2 regions of the Microbacterium sp. MEC084 genome follow, and region 1 is predicted to be linked to the other one. Evidence: predicted binding sites of a transcription regulator. Region 1 holds the regulator's gene; the other holds the start of a gene.
What was found. Region 1 encodes LexA, which represses DNA repair genes until DNA is damaged. Its sites were predicted from a motif close to TCGAACANNTGTTCGA; they were not measured.
Positions count from the first base shown of each region.

Region 1 (7,620 bases):
ACGCCGCCGAACAGCACGAAGTTCGTCCACGACTCGTACGCGCGGTAGCCGAGCGCCTCGAGCGTCGCCGACATCCGGTCCCGCTGCACGACGATCTCGTCGACCATCCGCAGCATGGTGTCGGAGTGCCGCAGAGCCGCGGTCGCGGCCGCCTGCGTCAGCGCGCTGAGGTGGTACGGGAGACGGACCAGGCGCAGCGCGTCGATCAGCACCGGATCGGCCGCGAGATAGCCCACGCGGGCGCCGGCGAAGGCGAACGCCTTGCTCATGGTGCGCGAGACCGCGAGGCGGGGGCGCCCGCCCAGCAGCGTCAGCGCCGAGGGCGACTCGTGCGGCGCGAACTCCTGGTACGCCTCGTCCACCACCACGATGCCGTCTGTCGCGTCGTACACGGCCTCGACCACGTCGAGCGACAGCGGCGTGCCGGTGGGGTTGTTGGGGGCGCACAGGAACACGACATCGGGCCGCGCCTCCGCCACCTGGCGGGCCGCGTCCTCCGGGTCGATCGTGTAGTCGTGGCCGCGCGTGCCGCCGATCCACTCGGACCCGACGCCCCGTGTGAGGAGCCGGTACATGGAGTAGGTGGGCTCGAAGCCGAACGCCGAGCGCCCGGGACCCGCGAACGCCTGCAGCACGTGCTGCAGCACCTCGTTCGAGCCGTTGCCGGCCCAGATCCGGCTCTCGTCGAGGCCGTGGCCGAGGTACTGCGCGAAGCCCTGCCGGAGCTCGGTGAACTCGCGATCCGGGTAGCGGTTGACGTTGCGCAGAGCCTGGGCCACCGCGTCGGCGATGTCGTCCGCGACCTCGGCCGGCACGGGATGCGTGTTCTCGTTGACGTTGAGTGCCACGGGGAGAGGCGCCTGAGGTGCCCCGTAGGGCTTCTGCCCGCGCAGGTCGTCGCGGATCGGCAGTTCGTCGAGAGTGACCGTCACCCTCTCAATGCTAGGGCCGCTCGGACGGGTGGCCTCTCGTCCGTCAGCGGGCCGAGGAGTACTCCGCCGGGATCGCGAGCCGCTCTCCGGCGGCGACCGACGAGCTCTGCATCTGGTTCAGCGCGACGATCGCGTCCACCACGTCGCGCGGGTCCGCGGCCGGAGCGATCTCCTCCGCGATCGACCAGAGCGAGTCGCCCGCCATGACCGTCACGGTGTCGAACGTGCCGGCGGGTGCGCCGTCCTCGCGCGACGCGAGGGCGCCTCCGCCGCTGATGACGGCGAGGGCCAGGCCCGCGGCGACCGGAGCCGCGGCGAGGGCGGCCAGCACGCGACGACCGCGGCGCGTGAGCCGCAGCCGCGTCGCCGGCGTCACGCGGACGGCGCGCTCGGTGCGGAGGGCACGGGCGGGGCGGACCGGGGCCTGGTAGGCGGTGATGCTCACGGTGGTCATCTGCGGCTCCTTCAGCTTCCTCGAGAGGATCGGAGAGGCTTCGCATCCGGCACTCGGCCGGGAGGGCCGGATGCGAAGCTCTGTTCCGAATCTATCTTCGAAGCTTCGAATCTGTCAACGTCTTCTTCGAAAACCGGTCCGAGATGTCACGCGACACGCTCGAACAGATCTTCCGGATCCGCGTGGTTCTCGGATACCGTTTCGATGAAGCACACTCCACCACGGGCCACCGACATCGGATGTCGGAGCGAAGGAGCACGGGACATGAGCGCCGTCGACACCAGCACGTCGGACCTCGACGCCGGACAGTCGGCCGCGGCCGACGAGAAGCCCCGCACGCGGCGCCGCAAGAGCCTCAGCGACAAGCAGCTGGCCATCCTCGAGGTCATCCAGCGCTCGATCCAGACCAAGGGCTACCCGCCCACGATGCGCGAGATCGGCGACGCGGTCGGCCTCAAGTCGCTCTCGAGCGTCACGCATCAGCTGGGGCAGCTCGAGCTGAGCGGCTACCTGCGCCGCGACCCCGGCAAGACGCGTGCGATGGAGGTGCTGATCGACCTCCCCGGCCAGTCGGCGGAGAACCTCGACGCGGGCATGCCCACGGTCGGCGACGCCGCCATGGTGCCGCTCGTCGGCCGCATCGCGGCGGGCGTGCCGATCACGGCCGATCAGCAGGTCGAGGAGATCTTCCCGCTCCCCCGCCAGCTGGTCGGCAAGGGCGAGCTGTTCATGCTGAAGGTCTCGGGCGAGTCCATGATCGACGCCGCGATCTGCGACGGCGACTGGGTGGTCGTGCGCGTGCAGAACACGGCGGAGAACGGCGACATCGTCGCGGCCATGCTCGACGGCGAGGCCACGGTCAAGGTCTTCCGGCAGCGCGACGGCCACACGTGGCTCCTGCCGCGCAACTCCGCGTTCGAGCCGATCCTCGGCGACGAGGCGGTCGTGCTGGGCAAGGTCGTCGCGGTGATGCGCGCGGTCTGACCTCCGCGGCTCCCCGATAGCGTGGGGGCATGGCACAGACGCTCCCATACGGATCCTGGCCCTCGCCGATCGCGGCAGCCGACATCGCCGGAGGCTCGCCTCGCCTGGACGGCGCGCGCTTCGTGGGCGACGAGATCTGGTGGAGCGAGAGCGTGCCGTCGGAGCGAGGGCGCACCGCGGTCTTCCGGCTCACGGACGACGAGCCCGAGGCGCTGCTGCCGGCGCCCTGGAACGCGCGCTCGCGCGTGCACGAGTACGGCGGCGGTGCGTGGACCGTCACGCCGGCCTCCGAGCTGCTTTTCGTGGAGGGCTCGGATCAGCGCGTGCACCGGTTGACCGTGGGCGGCGCGCCCGAGCCCCTCACGCCGGCGGGCCTGGGGATGAGCTTCGGCGACCTCACGTTCGCCGCCGGTCCCGACGGCGGGGGCCGGCTGTGGGCCGTGCGCGAGACACACGCCGGCGACCGCTCCCCCGTGCGCGATATCGTCGTGATCCCGCTCGACGGCTCCGCGGCCGACGATCCCGAGGCGATCCTCAGCGTGGTGGCCGGTTCGGACTTCCTCGCGTACCCGGCGCCGCGCGGCGACCGACTCGCCTGGATCGCGTGGGACCACCCGGACATGCCGTGGGACGCCTCCGAGCTGCGCGTGGGCCGGATCGGCCCCGACGGGCGCGTGGCGGAGCACGTGGTGGTCGCGGGGGGCCGCACGGAGGACGGCGGGATCTCGGCGCTGCAGCCCGAGTGGACCGGCGACGACGAGCTCATGTTCACCGCCGACCCCGAGGGCCGCTGGAACCTCCACTGGGTGCGGTTCGACGGCCTCGGCGCGACCGGCCCGGAGCCGATCTACCCCGCCGACGCCGACACGGGCGGACCGCTGTGGAACCTCGCGACCCGCTGGTTCGCGGCGCTCGACGACGGCCGGATCGTCGCGGTGCGCACGCACGGCGCCGACGAGCTCATCGTGATCGATCCGACGTGCGGCGCGGTGGACGGCCTGGAGACCTCGCTCACCGGCGGGGTGCTCGTGCGGGACGCACAGGGCTCCCGCGTCCTGCTCACGGGCGCCGGCATCCGCGTCCCCGGAGGCCTCTGGCTCCTGGACGTCGACGCGCGCACGCTCACCGCGCTGCGGGGCGGGGTCTCGGCGCTCGCCCCTGAATGGATGCCGACCTCCCGCGCCGTGACCTTCGAGGGTCCGGACGGCGACGTCCACGCGTTCGCGTACCCTCCGACCAACCCGGATGCGACCGCTCCCGAGGGCGAGCTGCCTCCGTACCTCGTGCTCGTGCACGGCGGGCCGACCGCGCACGCGTCGGGCGAGCTCTCGCTCGCGGTCGCGTACTTCACGAGCCGCGGCATCGGCGTGCTCGACGTGAACTACGGCGGATCGACCGGCTACGGCCGCGCGTACCGCGAGCGGCTGCGCGGCCGCTGGGGCATCGTCGACGTCGCCGACACGGCCGCCGCCGCGCGGGGGCTCGCGGCGGCGGGTCTGGCGGATCCCGCCCGGATCGCGATCAAGGGCGGCTCGGCCGGCGGCTGGACCGTGCTGTGCGCGGTCGCCGACACGGACGTGTTCGCCGCCGGCATCAGCCGCTACGGCGTCGCGGACCTGCGGCGGCTGGCCGACGACACGCACGACTTCGAGGCGCGGTACCTCGACGGCCTCGTCGGCCCGCTCCCCCAGGCCGAGCCGCTGTACGTCAGCCGCTCGCCCCTGTCGCGGCCCGAGACGCTGCGGACGCCGCTGCTCATCCTGCAGGGCGCCGACGACCCGGTGGTGCCGCCGTCGCAGTCCGAGGCGCTGCGCGACGCGCTGGCGGCCAACGGCGTGCCGCACAAGTACCTGCTGTTCGAGGGCGAGTCGCATGGCTTCCGGCAGGCGGAGACGCTCGTGCGCGCGTTCGAGGCCGAGCTGGCCTTCCTGGGCGCGATCCTCGGGTTCGAGACCCCCGGGGTGCCGCCGATCGACCTGGACTGACTCCGGGTCAGCCCAGCCGCATCCCGAACGCCTGGACCCCCTCGTGCGAGGGCAGGCGCGAGAACCCGACGCGGTCGTAGAACGCCAGCGCGCCGGCGTTCCGGGTCGCGGCGGTCAGGTGCAGCCCCGGCACGCCTCGGCGGCGCAGCTCGGCGACCAGCGCCTCGATGAGCCGGCGCCCCCACCCCCGCCCCTGCGCCTCGGGCAGCAGGTCGATGTGCAGGTGCGCGGGGTAGCCCGCCGCGGCGTACGGCTCCGCGCCCGGCCGGCGTCCGTAGGCGTAGAGCAGGATGCCCTCCTGGCGCGTTCGCTCCCGCTCGGGTCGCGCGCGTCCCTCGGTGCGCGACGGCCACCAGTCGACCCGGAACCACTCCTCGAAGGCGTCGGTGTCATCCGTGCCGACCACGTACCCGATCACGCGGCCCTCGTCCTCGAGCACGAAGGCCAGGTCCGGGTGGCGGGACACGTACGGCAGCGCCCACACGTCCGCCCACAGCCCGTCGTCCTCGAGCACGCCCGTGGCGTCCCCGCCGTAGTCGGCCGTGCGCAGGCAGATCTCCGCGACGGCGTCGCGGTCGGCGGCTGCGTACGGCCGGATCCGCATGCTCAGGCCACGCGGAAGGGCTCGAGCGCCGCGGCGAGGCGCTCGGACACGTGGGCGTGCACCAGCGTGCCGCCCTCCTCGTGCGAGCGCTCGAGAAGGTGCCCCTGCTCGTGGATGGCCGAGATCAGCTCGCCGCGGTCGTACGGGACGAGCGCGCGGATCTCGACCTCGGGCATTGGCAGCGCCGCCTCGATGGCCGCGCGCAGCTCGTCGATGCCCTCGCCGCTGCGCGAGGACACGAAGACCGCGTTCGGCTCGAGGCCCCGCAGGACGAGGCGCGTGTCGTCGTCCACGAGATCGGCCTTGTTGAAGACGACGATCTCGTGGATGTCGCGCGCGCCCACGTCGCCCATCACGTCGCGGACGGTCTGCAGCTGCCCGGCCGGGTCGGGGTGATGCGCGTCGACGACGTGCAGGATGACGTCGGCGTCGGCCACCTCCTCGAGGGTCGAACGGAACGCCTCCACGAGCTGGTGCGGCAGGTTGCGCACGAAGCCGACCGTGTCGGCGATCGTGTAGACGCGGCCGTCCGAGGTCTCGGACCGCCGCACCGTGGCGTCGAGGGTCGCGAACAGCGCGTTCTCGACCAGGACCCCGGCGCTGGTGAGCCGGTTCAGCAGGCTCGACTTGCCGGCGTTGGTGTAGCCGGCGATCGCGACCGAGGGGATCGTGTTGCGCTTGCGCTCGCCCCGCTTCGCCTCGCGCGCGGGCGCGAAGTCGCGGATCTGCCGGCGCAGCTGCGCCATGCGCGTGCGGATGCGACGGCGGTCGAGCTCGATCTTCGTCTCACCGGGACCGCGCGAGCCCATGCCCGCGCCGCCGGCGCCGACCTGGCCACCCGCCTGGCGGCTCATCGAGTCACCCCAGCCGCGCAGGCGCGGCAGCAGGTACTCGAGCTGCGCGAGCTCGACCTGAGCCTTGCCCTCGCGGCTCTTGGCGTGCTGGCTGAAGATGTCGAGGATCACCGTGGTGCGGTCGATCACCTTGACCTTGACGACGTCCTCGAGCGCGCGCCGCTGGCTGGGTGCGAGTTCCGTGTCGGCGATCACGGTGTCGGCTCCCACGGCCGCGACGATGTCCTTGAGCTCGTCGGCCTTGCCGCGACCGATGTACGTCGCGGGGTCCGGGTGCGGGCGCCGCTGGAGCACGCCGTCCAGCACCACGGCGCCAGCGGTCTCGGCGAGCGCCGCGAGCTCGCGCAGCGAGTTCTCCGCGTCGGTCAGCGAGCCCTGCGAGTACACGCCCACGAGCACGACGTTCTCGAGCCGGAGCTGCCGGTACTCGACCTCGGTGACGTCCTCGAGCTCGGTCGAGAGGCCGCCGACGCGACGCAGCGCCGCGCGCTCCTCGCGATCCCACTGCTCGCCGTCCGCCGTGCCCTCGCCGGTCGTGGTCGCATCCTGCAGCGCCTGCGCGGCTCCGAAGACCCGTGCCCCGGTGCGCGCCTCGGCGCGCGAGAGCACGCGATCCACCAGATCCGGCTCTGCCTGACCGACGACGCCGTCGGTGTCGGGATCTGGTGTGGTGGTGTCAGTCATCCATGCCTTTCGTCGCGAGCCGATGCGCGGCGCCTGCCGCGTATCGAGCTCTCCAGCCTATTCTCCCGCGCCCCGCGCGGCCATGGGCCCCTCGGCACCGGATGAGCACGTCCGGGCACTCCCGGGCCGCCCGCTCCTCCGGTACGCTGGCCCCCTATGGTGGACCACTACTTCTCTGCGAGTCCCACCAGTGCCGAGAACCTCCGACGCATCCGCGTGCCCCTCGCGGGACGCACCGTGGAGCTGACCACAGCAGCCGGTGTGTTCAGTCCCGAACGACTCGATGCCGGGACGGCGGTGCTGCTCGCGAACGCCCCGGAGCCTCCCTCCGGCGGCGACTTCCTCGACCTCGGATGCGGCTGGGGACCGATCGCCCTCAGCATGGCCCTCTCCTCGCCGCACGCCCGGATCTGGGCGGTGGACGTGAACGAGCGCGCCCTGGACCTCGTCCGCCGCAACGCGGCCTCCCTGGGGCTCGAGAACGTCAACGCCGTGCTGCCGGAGGATGTTCCCGCGGAGGTCTCGTTCCGCACGATCCGCTCCAATCCGCCCATCCGGGTCGGCAAGTCGGTGCTGCACGAGCTCATGGAGACGTGGATCCCGCGGCTCGCCGAGCGCAGCGACGCGTACCTGGTCGTCAAGCGCGATCTGGGATCCGACTCGCTGCAGCGCTGGCTGGCCTCCACGTTCGACGACGGCTACAGCGTCTACCGCACCGCGACCGGCAAGGGATACCGCGTGCTGAAGGTGCGCCGCCACGGCACGCCGCGCACCGAGCCGCTTCAGCTGCCCGGGGTCTGATCGGCGACGCCGAGGCGCCGCAGGTCCTCCGACGTGTCGACGTCGGCCAGCTCGGCGGCCGGCAGCGGGATGCGGATGGCGTCGCCCACGGTCTCGAGGAGCGCGCGCAGGGGCCGGTCACGCGGATCGCCGAGAACGGCGACCCGGGCGCGCAGGACGCGCTCGTCCCACGCGGCGCACAGCGGCTGGTCCCGGCCCGACGGATCGACCGCGAGGGCCACCGCGCCGGGCGCGGCCGACGCCAGCCGCCGCAGCGCGTCCGGGGTCACGAACGGCATGTCGCCGCCGAGCACCAGCACGACCCCGTCGGCGGGCGGCAGGG
Region 1 covers NZ_MYFP02000003.1:264,957-272,576, reverse strand. The annotation lists gene B5M43_RS05490 (histidinol-phosphate transaminase) at 1-941, opposite strand, end outside; gene B5M43_RS05485 (LysM peptidoglycan-binding domain-containing protein) at 976-1,386, opposite strand; gene lexA (transcriptional repressor LexA) at 1,651-2,370, shown strand; gene B5M43_RS05475 (prolyl oligopeptidase family serine peptidase) at 2,400-4,355, shown strand; gene B5M43_RS05470 (GNAT family N-acetyltransferase) at 4,363-4,959, opposite strand; gene hflX (GTPase HflX) at 4,962-6,497, opposite strand; gene B5M43_RS05460 (class I SAM-dependent methyltransferase) at 6,654-7,298, shown strand; gene B5M43_RS05455 (molybdenum cofactor guanylyltransferase) at 7,280-7,620, opposite strand, start outside.

Region 2 (7,620 bases), on a different contig from region 1:
TCCGTGGCCCCGGGGACGCGGAGCGACCGCTCGGCGGCGGCCTGCACGATCGCGCGCGCGAGCGGATGCTCGGAGTCGGCCTCGGCTGCGGCCGCGAGCGCGAGCAGCGCGTCGGGGTCCGTGCCCTGGGACGGATGCACGGCCGTGACGGCGGGCGCGCCCTTGGTGAGCGTGCCGGTCTTGTCGAACAGCACGGTGTCGACCGTGCGCATGCTCTCCAGGGCCAGGCGGTCCTTGACGAGCACGCCGCCGCGCGCCGCCCGCTCGGTCGCGATGGACACGACGAGCGGGATCGCCAGCCCCAGCGCGTGGGGGCACGCGATCACGAGCACCGTGATCGTGCGCACGACGGCCTGGTCGGGCATCCCGAGCAGCGTCCACACGACGGCCGTGATCGCGCCCGCGATCAGCGCGAACCAGAACAGCCATCCGGCGGCGCGGTCGGCCAGGCGCTGAGCGCGCGACGACGACCGCTGCGCCTCGGTCACCAGCCGCTGGATGCCGGCGAGCGCGGTGTCGTCGCCGATCGCGGTGATCTCGACGCGCAGGCCGGAGTCGGTCGCGACCGTGCCCGCGACGACGAGATCGCCCTCGCCGCGGCGCACGGGGCGGGATTCGCCCGTGATCATGGACTCGTCCATGCTCGCCGAGCCCTGTGCGATGCGCCCGTCGGCGGGGATCCGGCCACCGGGGCGCACGATGACCAGGTCGCCGACCCGGAGCTCGACCGGCGCGACGGTCCGCACCGCATCGCCGTCGACGCGCTCGGCCTCGTCGGGCAGGAGCGCCGCGAGGGAGTCGAGCGCCGAGGTGGTCTGCGCGAGCGAGCGCATCTCGAGCCAGTGACCCAGCAGCATGATCGCGATCAGAAGGGCCAGCTCCCACCAGAAGTCGAGCTCGTGGTGCAGGATGCCGAGGCTCGCGCCCCACGACGCGACGAACGCGACCGTGATGGCCAGCCCGATCAGGAGCATCATGCCCGGCTGCCGCGCGCGCAGCTCGGCCACCGCTCCCGTGAGGAACGGCGCGCCGCCCCACGCGTACATCACCGTGCCGAGCACGGGGGAGACCCAGCCGACCCACGCCGCGTCGGGCAGGGAGTAGCCGAGCAGCATGGCGAACATCGGGGAGAACGCGACCACCGGCACGGCGAGCGCCAGCATGATCCAGAACAGGCGGCGGAAGCGCCCGACGTGATCGCCGTGGCCGGCGTGGTCCGTACCGGCGTGGTCCATGGTGCCGTGGCCGGTGTGATCCTTGGGCCCGTGACCGGCGTGGTCCACGGCGGGCGCCTCGGCGACGGCTTCGCGGGCGCCGTGCGCCCCGGCGTGTCCCTCGTGGTGGTGATGGTCGTCGTGCGGGTGATCCTGCGTGTTCATGAGAACCTCCTCAGGGTGCCGCCGTCGGCGGCGGGTGCGGGACGGCGCCGGCCCGCGAATCAGGCGGAGCGGCCCGCGATCGTGTAGCCGGCCTCGTCCACGGCCGCGGCGACCGCTTCGGCGTCGAGTGGGGCGTCGCTGTCGACCGTGACGGTCGATACGCCGCCCGCGACCAGGTCGACGGACACGCGCTGGACGCCGGGAAGGGCGCTCAGCTCCTCCGTCACGCTGGAGACGCAGTGCGAGCAGGTCATGCCCTCGACCTGCAGCGTCGTGGTGGCGGCCGGCTCCTGGGCGGGAGCGGCGGCCTGCGCGGCGCCCGTGGCGCAGCATGCGCATCCGGCGTTCGCGTCCTTGAGTCCGAGCTCGATCGCTTCCTTCGCCATGACGTGTCCCTTCGACGATGTGCGGTGGCGACACCCATGATACATACCCCCGGGGGGTATGGGAACCGGCTGGCCGGATTGCGGACTCGCCGCGGCCTCGGCCCGTGGTCTGTGGGATCCTGGCCGCATGCCGTCTCCCCGTATCGTCATCACGTACTGCACGCAGTGCCGCTGGCTGCTCAGGGCTCAGTGGTACGCGGGGGAGCTGCTGCAGTCGTTCGAGGCCGAGATCGGCGAGGTGGCTCTGGTGCCCGCGACCGGGGGCGTGTTCCGGATCGACGTGGACGACGCGCACGTCTGGAACCGCAAGCGCGACGGCGGGTTCCCGGACATCGCCGAGCTGAAGCGCCGGGTGCGAGACCTCATCGCGCCCGGCAAGTCGCTGGGCCACTCCGACCGCGTGGCGGACGGGTCTCGCTAGGAAGGACGTTCTCCACAGTGCTCCCAACCTTCGAACAAATGTCCGAGGGTGGTGGGATGATGGGGGCATGCCACGGTTCACGGATGCGGATGCCTCGGGGTGGGGGTTCACCCCGGCTGAGCTGTCGCGGACGCGGGCGATCGTGGAGCGGTTGAAGGCGATCCGGGGGGGAGCGTGCGGGGCTGGATGCCGAGGAGGCGGCGCTGCAGGCGGAGGCGATGGGCATCGCGATCGACCAGATGGGGCGGATGCCGGATGCGAGCGTGTACGAGTTCCCGGTGCGGTCCATGGCCGCGGAGGTGGCGCTGGCGACGAGGGAGTCGCCCCGCGCGGTGCAGGGCCGGATGGACCGCGCGCACACGCTGGTGACCCGGTTCCCGGCGACGCACGCGGCGCTCGGGGAGGGACGGATCACCTCCCGGCACGCGCAGGTCATCGCAGAGGCCGGTGCGGACCTCGATGAGGATGCGGTGCGGGCGGCGTTCGAGTCGGAGATCCTCCCGCTGGCGGAGAAGGCGACCCCGTACCGGACCAAGGCCCTGGCCGCGCGGGTGGCGGAGAGGCATCAGCGGACGTCCGCGGTGGTGCGGCATGAGGAGGCGCGGGAGCGGCGGGGCGTGTGGGTGGAGGACCAGCCGGATGGGCAGGCGGTGCTGTGCATCAGCGGCCCCGCGTACGTGATCCACGCGGCCCATGATCGGCTGACCGCGCAGGCCCGGGTCGTGAAGCGCGCCCGTGGCGGGTCGGAGGATCCGGCGGTCGCGGCGGACGAGCGGGGCCTGGGGCGGCTGCGGGCGGATCTCGCACTGGACCTGCTGCTGTCGGGCATGCCGTCCGGTCACCCGGTCGAGGCGCACATCGCCGCGAGCATCGAGGTCACGATCCCGGTCACCACCCTCGCCGGTCTCGACGACGAGGCGGCGCTGCTGGCGGGGTATGGGCCGATCGACGCGGACACCGCCCGCCGCCTCGCGGCCGGCGCGGTGGGGTGGGAGCGGCTGTTCCTCCACCCCGACACCGGCGCCCTCCTCACGGTCGATCACCGCACCCCGACCGCGGCGCAGCGCCGGTACCTGCTGGCGCGGGACGGCACCTGCCGCGTCCCGGGGTGCGCCACCAAGGCGAAGCACTGCGACATCGACCACACCATCCCGTGGTCCAAGGACGGACCCACCGGCGTCGAGAACCTCGCCACGATCTGCGAGCCCCACCACATGATGAAGCACCACTCGCCCTGGGACGTCGACCAGGTCGGGAGGGGGATCCTGCGGTACCGGTCCCCGGCCGGGTACGAGTACTACGACTCCCCGTACCGCATCGAGTACGCCGGCGGTGGCGCACCACCGTTCTGACACCCGAGCGCGGCTCGCGGAGAATGGGGCCATGGATGAACCGATCGTGCGCCGCGCGCGGGCAGTCGACATCGACGCCGTCGTGGAGCTGCGTGCTGAGATGTTCGAGGCGATGGGCATCGCGGCGGGCGATGCCGCGTGGCGAGACCATGCCCGCGTGTGGTTCGAGGCCCGGATCGACGATCCGCGGTACTGCGTCGCCGTCGTCGAGGTCGGCGGAGCCGTCGTGTCGTGCGCGCTGGGCTCCCTTCGCGACGCGGCGCCGTCGCCGCATGCTCCCGAGGGCGGAGACGTGCTGGTCAGCAACGTCTGCACGCTGCCGGCGGCGCGTGGCCAGGGGTATGCGCGCGCCGCGCTCGAGCACGTCATGAGGTGGGCACGCTCCACCGGGGCCCGGCGCGCCGAGCTGTTCGCGACCGCGGCCGGGAGGGGGATGTACACCGCGGTCGGGTTCACGGAGACGCAGCAGTCCGCCATGCGGGCGCGCCTGCGCGAGTCAGGCTAGTCGTCGCCGTCTTCCTCGGCGTCCTTCTTGGCCTCCTCCTCGGCCTTCTTCTGCGCTTCCTCGGCCTTCTTCTGCGCTTCCTCGGCCTTCTTGGCGGCCTCTTCGTCGGCCTTCTTCCGGGCCTCTTCCGCCTTCTTCTGCTCCTCCTCGGCCTTCTTCTGCTCCTCCTCCGTGAGGGGCTCGACGGGGGCCACGGGAACCTCGGTGGGCGTCTCGCTGGGCGTGACGACCGTGCGCTCGACCACGGCGGAGCGCTCCGGCGTCGGGGCGTCGGCCCCGCCGGCGGCCCAGATGCCCGCCGCGGCCAGGCCGGCGGCGACGGCCGCTCCGCCGATCAGCAGCGCCGCGGGGCGCACACGGCGCCGGGAGGGAGCCTCGGTGAAACGGCCGGCCGAGTTCGCGGCGGCCGGGACAGCGTCCGCGGGCGGCAGCACCGCGGTCGCGGCGTCGTCGCCGGAAGGCATCCGCATGGTCGCGGCGTCCGCTCCGGCAGCGAGGGGAACGGTCGCTGCGGTCCCGGTGTCGCCGGCCGCGATGAGCGGCGGCGCCGCCAATGCGGCGGCGACCGGGGGAGCGAGGCCCGGCTCGCGGGCGAGGGCCGCCGCGGAGCGCGCCACCTCGATCGCGGTGGGTCGCTCGGCCGGGTCGAGGGCGGTCATCCGGGTCAGCAGGCCCGCCCAGGGGGCCGGGACCGAATCGGGGATGACCGGGGGTGTCGACTGTCGGGCGGCGAGCGCCTCGACCGGCGTCGACCGCGGGAACGCGCGCTGCCCGGTGAGCGCCTCGAGGAGCACCAGTCCCAGCGAGTACACGTCCGACGCGGGCGTGGGGTCCGCGCCCCGCGCCTGCTCGGGGGACAGGTAGGCGGCGGTGCCGACCACCATCCCGGGCGTGGTCAGGCGGGCGCCGTCGAGCAGGTACGCGATGCCGAAGTCGGCGAGCTTCGCGCGGAACGCGCGGCCGGGCACGTTCGTCTGCGCCAGCAGGACGTTGGACGGCTTCACGTCGCGATGCACGATCCCCGCCGCGTGCACGACGTGCAGCGCCTCCGCGAGCTCGGCCGCCAGCTGGGTCGCGTCGACGGGGGACAGCGGCCCGTGCTCGAGTCGCGCGCTCAGCGTCGGGCCCTCGACGAACTCCATCACGAGGTAGTCCTGCCGCCCGGGCGCCAGCTGCGCGTCGAACAGCGTCACGAGCGACGGATGGCTGAGCGACGCGAGCACCGCGACCTCGCCGCGCGCCCGGTCGACCGCCGAGGCGTCCTCGACGTCGGGGTGCACGATCTTGATCGCCACGGTGCGGCCGAGCGCGATGTCCTCCGCGCGGTACACGCGGCCCATCCCGCCGGTGCCGACGCACTCGCCCAGCCGGTAGCGGCCGTCGAGCAGCTGCTCGGTCGGGGTCTCGTCGGGGGTCTCGGTCACGGGGATTCCTCCTCGCCGCACGTCGGGCCATGCGGCTTGCGGCCGAATCTACCCGCTCGAACCTGGACGGTCGTCCGCCTTGACAGCTGCCGCGTCGCCGTCCGCGCCCTCCTCCGGCACCCACCGCAGCAGATCCCCGGGCTGGCAATCGAGCACCTGGCACAGCGCGTCGAGCGTCGTGAACCGCACGGCCTTGGCGCGGCCGTTCTTCAACACCGCGAGATTGGCGGGCGTGATCCCGACGCGCTCGGCGAGCGTGCCCACCGCCATCTTGCGGCGCGCGAGCATGACGTCGACGTCGACGATGATCGGCATCAGATCACCTCGTCCAGCTCCGACCGGAGCGCCCGCGCCTCGGCATCGCGGTCGATCGCCTGCTGCAGAAGCTGCCGCATCACCGCGACCAGCAGCGCCACGCCTCCCGTGACGAGGGCTGCGCCGCACACCAGCGCGACGACGCCGGGCGCGACGTCGCCGGGCGCGAGCAGCACCGCGAGGACGAACGTGATCACCGCGTCGAACGCGATCGCGGCGATGATCACATCGACCCAGCGGAACGCGCGGCGCGAGAACACCGAGCCGCGGCGCACCATGCCGAGCAGTCGCCATACGCACACGGCGCACACCTGCAGGCCGAGGATCCACAGGGCGGCGATCGTCACGAGCGCGACCCGCCCCCAGAGCGCCTCGCCCTCCAGGTCGATCCACACGAGGGGCAGGATCACGGTCTGCACCACGAGCGACCCCGCGAGCGACAGCGCGATCACGAACTGCGACGCCAGCACCACGTACCTGCCCATGCGGGCCTCCTTCATCGAACGACGAGAGAAATCTATCGTTTTTCGATAAGAGAGGCAAGTGGGTCGCTCAGATGAACGAGGGGACGTCCCGCCACGCGTCGGGGGCCTCGGCGACGCCGTCGCGCACGACGGTGCCCTCGATCAGCCCGTATGGCCGGTCGTCGGCGATGAACACCTCGTTGCGGTTCTCGAGCCCGAACCGCGCCAGATCGTACGCGAAGTGGTGCTTGTTCGGCATGGCGAAGCGGATCTCCGCCAGCGCCGGGCAGGCCACGATGGCGGCCCGCCCCATCTCGAACAGCGTCTGCTGCAGCGCGAGCGAATGCACCTCGGCGAACTGCTCCAGCAGCGCCTGCACGACCGCCGCGTACACCGCGTCGTAGTCGACGCCGTCGGACACGGCCTCGGGCAGGTAGCGCCAGCGCGCCGTCACGGACGTCGCCATGATCCGGTCGTCGGTCTCGGGCAGCGTCGTGTACTCGGTGCGCGGGTATCCGCGGAACTCGGACCCCGTCGACTTGAGCACCACGAGGTCCTTCACGCCGCCCGTGATGTGCGTGGCGCCGTCCGCGACCTGCACCGTGGCGAGGCGCGTGCCCTGGCCCTTGCGCACGAACGAGTGGTCGTGCGGCCGGCCGGCGACCGCGATGCGCTCCCACTCGTGCTGCTCGGCCTGCCACAGGCCGCCCTCGATCCAGTCGAACGAGCCGGTGAAGTGCTCGGCCAGCAGGGTGAGGAAGCGCTCGGGCGATCCGACCCCGTGCTTCTTGGCGAGGGCGAAGATCGTGTTCTTCTGGGTGTCGGTGGCGACGATCTTCGAGTTGTCGCCCGTCAGGAACGACCCGGCGAGGGCCTCGCCGCGCAGCTGCGACGTGACGGTCAGGTCCTCGATCTCGTGGCGGTCGGTGTCCCGGGTGATGCGCACCAGCCGGTTCTCGGCCTTGCCGTACTTGTTGGCGCCCAGGTGCACCGAGACATCCGGCGCGGCGGCTGCGGCGACGTCGGTCACGGTCAGCTCCCTCGGTAGGTGGAGTAGGCGAACGGGCTGAGCAGGATCGGCACGTGCAGGTGCCGCTGGTCGGCGACCGTGAACGCCACGGTGACGTGCGGGTAGAAGGTCTCGACGCCCGCGGCGGCGAAGTGCTCGCCGGTTTCGAAGCGCAGGGCGTATTCGCCGGGCTCGAGCACCTCGGGGCCGAGCCCCGCCCGGCCGTCCGCGTCGGTCTCCCCGGTCGCGATCACCTCGCCCGCGAGGCTCAGGGTGAGCCCCACGCCGGCGGCGGGGAGCCCGGATGTGGCGTCGAGAACGTGCGTGGTGAGCTGCGGCATCATGCCTCCTCGGCGAGGGCGGGG
Region 2 covers NZ_MYFP02000007.1:37,312-44,931, forward strand. The annotation lists gene B5M43_RS08370 (heavy metal translocating P-type ATPase) at 1-1,379, opposite strand, end outside; gene B5M43_RS08375 (heavy-metal-associated domain-containing protein) at 1,439-1,765, opposite strand; gene B5M43_RS08380 (SelT/SelW/SelH family protein) at 1,893-2,186, shown strand; gene B5M43_RS08385 (HNH endonuclease signature motif containing protein) at 2,405-3,538, shown strand; gene B5M43_RS08390 (GNAT family N-acetyltransferase) at 3,570-4,043, shown strand; gene B5M43_RS08395 (serine/threonine-protein kinase) at 4,040-5,467, opposite strand; gene B5M43_RS08400 (helix-turn-helix transcriptional regulator) at 5,516-5,782, opposite strand; gene B5M43_RS08405 (DUF2975 domain-containing protein) at 5,782-6,267, opposite strand; gene pucL (factor-independent urate hydroxylase) at 6,335-7,276, opposite strand; gene uraH (hydroxyisourate hydrolase) at 7,279-7,596, opposite strand; gene uraD (2-oxo-4-hydroxy-4-carboxy-5-ureidoimidazoline decarboxylase) at 7,596-7,620, opposite strand, start outside.
Region 2: a site for LexA is predicted at 2,217-2,232, ahead of B5M43_RS08385 (HNH endonuclease signature motif containing protein). Genes of this name have one in related genera too.